Regions from separate parts of the Paraburkholderia sp. J10-1 genome, predicted to be linked through region 2. Evidence: riboswitches for the same ligand, from Rfam matches in the RefSeq annotation. Region 2 holds a riboswitch; the other holds the start of a gene.
The links. Region 2 has a riboswitch for thiamine pyrophosphate ahead of U5A65_RS35490 (FAD-dependent oxidoreductase). Riboswitches for the same ligand answer to the same signal wherever they lie in the genome.
Positions count from the first base shown of each region.

Region 1: it holds a riboswitch for thiamine pyrophosphate, as region 2 does, so the genes downstream of both, thiC (phosphomethylpyrimidine synthase ThiC) here and U5A65_RS35490 (FAD-dependent oxidoreductase) in region 2, are expected to answer to the same signal.

Region 1 covers NZ_CAJMYW010000005.1:115,109-119,289, reverse strand. The annotation lists gene U5A65_RS17965 (EamA family transporter) at 1-862, opposite strand, end outside; gene U5A65_RS17960 (hypothetical protein) at 971-1,258, shown strand; gene U5A65_RS17955 (GreA/GreB family elongation factor) at 1,585-1,992, shown strand; TPP riboswitch at 2,066-2,195, shown strand; gene thiC (phosphomethylpyrimidine synthase ThiC) at 2,299-4,181, shown strand, end outside.
Region 2 covers NZ_CAJMYW010000020.1:76,024-80,204, forward strand. The annotation lists gene U5A65_RS35480 (thiazole synthase) at 1-771, opposite strand, end outside; gene thiS (sulfur carrier protein ThiS) at 853-1,050, opposite strand; gene U5A65_RS35490 (FAD-dependent oxidoreductase) at 1,093-2,241, opposite strand; TPP riboswitch at 2,490-2,603, opposite strand; gene U5A65_RS35495 (ABC transporter ATP-binding protein/permease) at 2,890-4,181, shown strand, end outside.

The DNA of each region.
Region 1 (4,181 bases), on a different contig from region 2:
CGGTGCCACTCGTGACCGGCTCGCCGAGCAGCAGCGCGCCGAGCGCGACGGCAACAACGGGATTCACGTACATGCAACTGCTCGCAACGAGCGGGCTGGTATTGCGGATCAGATAGCCATAGGCGACGTAGGCCGCCATCGTGCCGATGAACATCAGGTAGAAGAACGCCACGAGCGGCAGAACGTGCAACTCGCCCATGCGTTCGCCGCTGATCCACGCGACCGAGGTCGAAATGGCGCCGCCGAGGCCGATTTGCAGCGCCGTCGCGATGAACAGATCGGTAGGCAACCTGAGCTTGCCCGCCAGATGTGCGCCGATCGCCCAGAAGAGCGCGCCACACAGAATCGCGAGGCTGCCGCCCGCCGAACCCGCAGCACCGCCGCCATGACTCAGGATCGCAATGCCGACGAGACCGAGCGCGACCGCAGCCCATTCGGCCTTCGCCACGCGCCGCCCGGTCACCGCCGAGATCACGGTCGCGAAGAGCGGCACTGTGGCGACCATCACGGCCGCCGTGCCAGTGCCCACGGTCCGCATGCCGTAAGCGAGCATGCCGCTCGACAGGCCCACGAGCAGCGTGCCCACCACGCCCGCGTTGCGCACTTCGAGGAGGGTCGGCATGACGGGTCGCCGGCGCATGGCAAAGACGAACAACCCGATCCCGGCAAGCAGATTGCGCAAGCCGGAGAGAAGCAGCGGCGGGAACGATTCGAGCGCAACCTTCACGCCGAGATACGTCGAGCCCCAGACGAAGTAGACAACCGCGAGCGAGAGCGCGACGCGCCCGGCGCGCGACTGCGGCAACCGCACGCCGCGCACGAAACGCCATAGCGCGGCGGCGGCCTGAAGGACCGTTGACATGAAAGATTGGGGGTTCACGCGTGAAGGCAAACGGGGAGGCATCGTCATTTTGCCGCGGCACGTGAAGGGCAGAACCGCGGGCGCCCCGGCGGCAAGGCGGCGGGACGGGTGAAGCTCGACGGCATGGTGCAGATGCGCAAGAACGCGAAAAAGGACGGAGTGCGAAGGACACCCGGGACGGGCGAACCGCATTATGCAACAACGCCGGTCGTCGCGGATGCTTTCAGGATGCTTTATGCGCGGTGTGTCGTTGTGTTCGCGTCACAGTGCGAAGCGCGAGCCGGAATGGCCGATCGCGCACCCTATCGCGGTGCTGCGACAGCGTCGCGCCAGGTTTGTGAGATCGTGCTAGCATGGTCGAATCTTTCGTTTAACTTTCATTTACTTCATTTCTAACACGCCGTTCGCCATGTTTTCGCTTGTTTCGCGTCCCGTCCCCGTCTTGCCGCCGCGCAGTTTGCGCAGCGCGCGGGCGCGTGCGCGAGCCGGCCGCGAGCGAACGGCGGCGCGGCCGCTGTCCACCCGAGCGCGCGCCCTGCCTCCCCTGTCCGCCCCGCTTACCGCCGCCCGGCGTCCGCACTGAACCTGCCTCCCCAAGCCATCGGAGCCGTTCGGTCGGGCTCCGGGCCGATCCGTTGCGCCCCGCTGCGGCCCGCGCGCCATTTCGCCCGCCAGCCCTCGCCCGTCCCTCGACTTTCATCTGGATCGCAAGGAGAACCGTCATGTCGAAAAAAATCCGCTACCTCACCGAACTCGACGTCGCCCGCCTCGAGAAATGCGCCGCTGAACCCGGCGCCGCACCGGCCCGTCAAACCATGCTCGACGAACTGCTCGAACACGCCGTAATCGTGGAGCCGCGCGACGTCGCCGCCAATGTCGTGACGATGAACTCGCAGGTGACGCTCGTGGACGAGCGCAACGGCGAAGCCCTCACGTACACCGTCGTCTATCCCCATGAGGCGAACGTCGACGCCGGGCGGCTGAACGTGTTCTCGCCAGCGGGACTCGCGCTGCTCGGCGCCAAACGGGGCAACGCCGTGCGCTTCACGACGCCGGGCGGCGCGGTCGAAACACTGAAGATCGAACGCATCCTGTTTCAGCCCGAAGCCTCGAAGGATTTCACGTTGTAAGTTCCGCGCGCGTGACACATCTCGCGCGCAAAGGCACTTGCCAGATCGTCGCAGCGCGGTGTATCGTTTGGCCTTGCTTACGCGGGGGTCCTGCGTTATGCGCCGCATCGAACGAAAGTCGTGCTGCGTATTTCGCGGGTGAGAAATACCCTTTGAACCTGATCTGGATAATGCCAGCGCAGGGAAGCGTCCGGACTTCGCAACATCGCTCAACGCCTCATCCATCACAGCGAAGTCCGTCCACGTTCCGTCTCGTCTCCTGCTAAGCCGCTGTTCCCACTTTGCATTGCATGGAGAGAGAGACGCATGAACGCGAATCCGAAGTTCATTTCCGCCAACGCGCACGTCGACGAAGCCGCGATCGCGCCGCTGCCCAATTCCCGCAAGATCTACGTGACCGGCTCGCAGCCCGATATCCGCGTGCCGATGCGCGAAATCACGCAGGCGGATACGCCCACGGGCTTCGGCGGCGAGAAGAACCCGCCGATCTACGTCTACGACACCTCGGGTCCGTACACCGATCCGGAAGCGAAGATCGACATTCGTGCGGGCCTGCCCGCGCTGCGCCAGAGCTGGATCGAAAAGCGCGGCGACACCGAAGCGCTGCCGGGCCTCTCCTCCGAATACGGCCGCGAGCGCGCCGCCGACCCCGCAACGGCCGAGTTGCGTTTCCCAGGCCTGCATCGCACGCCGCGCCGCGCGAAGGCTGGCAAGAACGTCACGCAGATGCACTACGCGCGTCAAGGCATCATCACGCCGGAAATGGAGTACATCGCGATTCGCGAGAACCAGCGCCGCGCCGAGTATCTGGAAAGCCTCAAGGCCAGCGGCCCGAACGGTGCGAAGCTCGCCGCGATGATGGGTCGCCAGCATCCGGGCCAGGCGTTCGGCGCAGCGGCTTTCGGCGCGAATGCCCTTCAGGCGATCACGCCCGAGTTCGTGCGCGAGGAAATCGCTCGCGGCCGCGCGATCATCCCGGCGAACATCAACCACCCGGAAAGCGAGCCGATGATCATCGGCCGCAACTTCCTCGTGAAGATCAACGCGAACATCGGCAATTCGGCGGTCACGTCGTCGATTGGCGAGGAAGTCGACAAGATGACGTGGGCGATCCGCTGGGGCGGCGACACGGTCATGGATCTTTCGACCGGCAAGCACATTCACGAAACGCGCGAGTGGATCATCCGCAACTCGCCGGTGCCGATCGGCACGGTGCCGATTTACCAGGCGCTCGAAAAGGTCAACGGCAAGGCCGAAGACCTCACGTGGGAGATGTTCCGCGACACGCTCATTGAACAGGCCGAGCAAGGCGTGGACTACTTCACGATCCACGCGGGCGTGCGCCTGCAATACGTGCCGCTCACCGCGAACCGCATGACGGGTATCGTCTCGCGCGGCGGCTCGATCATGGCCAAGTGGTGCCTCGCGCATCACAAGGAGTCCTTCATTTATGAGCATTTCGAAGAGATCTGCGAAATCATGAAGGAATACGACGTGAGCTTCTCGCTCGGCGACGGCCTGCGCCCCGGCTCGATCTACGACGCCAACGACGAAGCGCAACTCGGCGAACTGAAGACGCTCGGCGAACTCACGCAGATCGCGTGGAAGCACGACGTGCAGGTGATGATCGAAGGCCCGGGCCACGTGCCGATGCAACTCATCAAGGAGAACATGGATCTTCAGCTCGACTGGTGCAAGGAAGCGCCCTTCTACACGCTCGGGCCGCTCACCACCGACATCGCGCCGGGCTACGACCACATCACTTCGGGCATCGGCGCTGCGATGATCGGCTGGTTCGGCACGGCCATGCTCTGCTATGTCACGCCGAAGGAACACCTGGGCTTGCCGAACAAGGACGACGTGAAGGAAGGCATCATCACGTACAAGCTCGCGGCGCATGCGGCCGATCTTGCGAAGGGTCATCCGGGCGCGCAGGTGCGCGACAACGCGCTGTCGAAGGCGCGCTTCGAGTTCCGCTGGGAAGACCAGTTCAACCTCGGTCTCGATCCGGACAAGGCGCGCGAGTTCCACGACGAAACGCTGCCGAAGGACTCGGCCAAGGTGGCGCATTTCTGCTCGATGTGCGGCCCGCACTTCTGCTCGATGAAGATCACCCAGGACGTGCGCGACTTCGCCGCGAAGCAAGGCGTGAGCGACGACGAAGCCCTGAAAAAAGGCATGGAAGTGAA
Region 2 (4,181 bases):
GGGCGTGCTCGCAACCGCCGCCTCGCGCTCGGCCATCGGCCCGGCGAGAAACGCGGCGCGCCCCGCTTCGACGCCCAGCGCGAACGCACGCGCCATCGCCTCGGGGTGCGTGGCCTGCGAAACGGCCGTGTTGAGCAGCACGCCGTCGAAGCCCCACTCCATCACCTGGCAGGCATGCGACGGCACGCCGAGGCCCGCATCGACGATCAGCGGCACATCGGGCAAGCGCTCGCGCAGCACGCGCAGACCGTACGGATTGATCACGCCCTTGCCGGTGCCGATCGGCGCGCCCCATGGCATGAGCGCTTCGCAGCCCGCGTCGAGCAGACGGCGGCCAATCACGAGGTCCTCGGTGCAGTACGGCAGCACCTTGAAGCCATCCTTCACGAGGCGCGCCGCGGCCTCGATCAGGCCGACCGGGTCGGGCTGCAGCGTGTAGTCGTCGCCGATCAGTTCGAGCTTGATCCAGTCGGTTTCGAAGACTTCGCGCGCCATGTGCGCGGTCGTGACCGCCTCGTTGACGGTGAGGCAGCCAGCCGTGTTCGGCAGGAGCGGCACGCCTTGGCGCTTGAGCAGATCGAAAAAGCCCGCTTCGGCGGTGCCCTCGTTCATTTGGCGGCGCAGCGCAACGGTGATCATGCCGGGGCGCGCGGCCGCCATCGAATCGGCGAGCGACTGCAGCGACGGATAGCGCGACGTGCCAAGCAGCACGCGGCTCGCGAAGGTTTCGCCGTAGAGCGTGAGCGCGTCGGCGGTGGGAGTGGTGGTCATGGGTTGGAATCCTTGGGCGGTGTCGTGAAAGCGCTCGCGATACATGCGATGCGCGCGACCGGTGGCCTGGGCGAGCGAGGCTCAGCCGCCGGCCACGGGGCTCACGACGTCGAGGCGGTCGCCCGCCTGGAGCGCGCGCGCGCCATGCTGGGCGCGCGCCACGAAATCGCCATTCAGCGCGACGGCGAACGGCGGACGCGCGCCAAATGCGGCGAGCGCATCGGCGACCGTCGCGCCCTCGGGCAGCGTGATCGGCTTCTGGTTGATATGAATGTCCATGGCAAATACGTTCTCAGACTACGGTTTGATTCTGGCGATGCGTCACGCCGGCTCGTGTGCGCCCTGCGCGTGCAGCATCTCGCTCCAGCGCGACGCGCGGCGCAGCGACTCGAAGGACTCGGCGTCGTTCACGCGCGCATCGAGCAGCGCTTGGGCAATGCGCGCGGCTTCGTCGGCGACTTCCGGCGCGATCATGAAGCCGTGACGGTAGAGACCGTTCACGCGCAGCGTGGTCTTGCCGTCCCAAATAAGAGCCGGGCGGTGGTCGGGCAGCGTCGGGCGGCACTGCGTGTTCAACTCGAGGATGCGCGCCTCGCCGAACGCCGGATGCACCGCAAACGCCGCGCTCAGCAGCTCGAGCGCCGAGCGCACGCTCACGGGCGAACGGTCCTCGCCTTCGATCTCGGTCGCGCCGATCACGAAGACGTCGTTTTCCTTGGGCGCGATATAGAGCGGATAGCGCGGATGCAAGAGCCGCACGGGGCGCGTGAGCGTGATGCCCGGCGCGTGCACGCGCGCGACCTCGCCGCGAATGCCGCGCAAACCCGGCAGCACAGGTTTGGCGCCTAGCCCGCGACAGTCGATCGTCACGCGCGCAGGCGGCGGATTAGCCTCGTCGACCGTGGTGTGCCAGTGCGTTTGCACGCCGCGCTCGGCCAGCCCCGCCGCCAGCGCGGCCAACGCCTGGCGATTGTCGAGCTGACCCTCGCCTTCGAGCAGCCAGCCGCGCGCGAAGCGCCCGGCGAGCGCCGGTTCGGCGGCGTCGAGCTGCGCGCCGGCGAGCGCGACGAAGTTCGCGTCGGCCAGCGAACGCGGCGCGTTGGCGCGCACGCGGCGCTCGAAGAGCGGGGCTTCGGTGCGATCGGCGGTATGCCAGACCACGAGCGTGCCATTGCGCTGGAAGAACACGGGCTCCGGCAACTCGGCCAGGATGCGCGGCCAGGTTTCGAGCGACGCGACACCAAGCTCGGTGATGAGCAATTCGGCAACGGCGGCCTCCGCGAGCGGCGCGAGCATGGCCGCCGCGACCCAGGCCGCGGCCTCGCCGCCTTCGGGGCCGCCACGCTCGTAGAGCGCGACGCGATGGCCGGAGCCGGCGAGCCGCCATGCGACGAGCCGGCCGCTCAAACCGCCGCCGAGCACGGCGAAGTCGGGCACGCTGCCCGCACTACGGTGATGGGCGCGACTCATGACGACGCTCCGTCACGCAGCGCGAACGCGATAAAAATCGGGGAACAAAGAGAATAGGCGGTCATCGTATCCTTTCCGTACGGCAGCAGCAGACGTACCCAAGGACGAAACCGGCTGGCAAGGCCGACCGTGGAGGCTATGCGGCGCAGACGGCCCGTACGTCCCGATAAGGAATTCGTACGAACCCGTGCGCCCAAAGCGCAGCCCGGCGGGAATCCTGGCGCCCCTGCAAATGCTGGGCGCTCCGGTAAGACTTTCTGGAAACTTCCCGCGCCGGTATTACCCGGATCGGGTGCGAAGGGTCTCTCTCAGCCTCAGTACGGCATGCCCCGCATACCGGTGAAGCACCCCTGTTTCGTCAAGGTCGATTAGACCACAAAAGGCGCGCGGCCCGCAAACCTCGGCGGAGCGGGACGCCTGCTCTGGCACAATGGCCTGAGCCCGCCGCTTTCGCCTCACGAGCCCGCGCGGTGAGACAATGACCGCCACGCTACGGCGGCGCCGGCGTGCGCTTTTGTCTCCGCTTTTTGCCCATTAAGACTCACTTAAGCGCCCGGCGACAGAATCGCTGCAAAAATCGCTGCACCGCAGCCGCCATGCGGCACGCAGCGCATGCCCCCAACGGGCGGCCACACCTTCAGGATGCACATGACCAATCAACCTGCCCGCGCCACGCCCGATCAGAACGAGCACCAGAAGATCACCGCGTGGAGCCTGATCAAGCCCTACTGGGTCTCCGAGGAACGCTGGATCGCCTGGGGGCTGCTCGTCGCGATCATCGTGATGAACCTGCTCGTCGTGTGGATCAACGTGCGGCTCAACGGCTGGAGCGCGGAGTTCTACAACGCGTTGCAGGCCAAGGACGTCAAGCGCTTTCCGCCTCTGTTGATGACCTTCACCGAACTGGCGTTCGGCTTCATCATCCTCGCGGTGTATGGCCGGTATCTGCGCCAGATGCTCGGGTTTCGCTGGCGCCAGTGGCTCACCACGCGCTTTCTGAGCGATTGGCTCGGCAAGGGCGCGTTCTACCGAATCGAGCGCGACCGCCTCGCCGATAACCCCGACCAGCGGATCAGCGACGACCTCCAGTCGTTCGCCACGACCACGCTTTCGCTCACGCTCGACCTGCTCTCCACGGTCGTCACGTTGATCTCGTTCATCACGATCCTGTGGACGCTCGCGGGTGCGCTCACGATCACGCTGGGCGGCACGCCGCTCGCGATTCCGGGCTACATGGTCTGGGCCGCCGCGCTCTACGCCGTGTTCGGCTCGGTCGTGATCCAGAAGGTCGGCCACCCGCTCGTGTCGATCAACTACCAGCAACAAAAGGTGGAGGCGGACTTCCGCTTCGGCCTGATCCGCCTGCGCGAGAACGCCGAGCAGATCGCGCTCTACGACGGCATGGACACCGAGCGCGGCAACGCGCAAGGCCTCTTCCTGCACATCCGCGACAACTGGTGGCGCGTGATGAAGTACACGAAGCGCCTCACCTTCGTGCTGAGCTTCTACGGCCAGATCGCCATCATCTTCCCGCTCGTCGTGGCCGCGCCTCGCTACTTCGCGGGCGCCTTCACGTTCGGCGTGCTCATGCAGATTTCGCAGGCGTTCGGCACCGTGAGCGATTCGTTCTCGTGGTTCATCAACAGTTACTCCACGCTGGTCGAATGGCGCGCCACCGTGAATCGTCTGCGCGAATTCGTGCGTGTGGTGCACTCGCCGCGACTGAAGGAATCGGTCTCGCCCGCCACCGAGCACGGCGGCATCAACCTGCACTTCATCGACAGCAACGAACTCGCCACCGAGCACCTCAAGCTCGCGCTGCCCAACGGCATGCCGCTTTCCGAAGTGCGCGACATCGCCATCAAGCCGGGTTCGCGCTGGCTCGTGCGCGGCCCCTCGGGCGCAGGCAAGAGCACGCTCATGCGCGCGCTCGCGGGCCT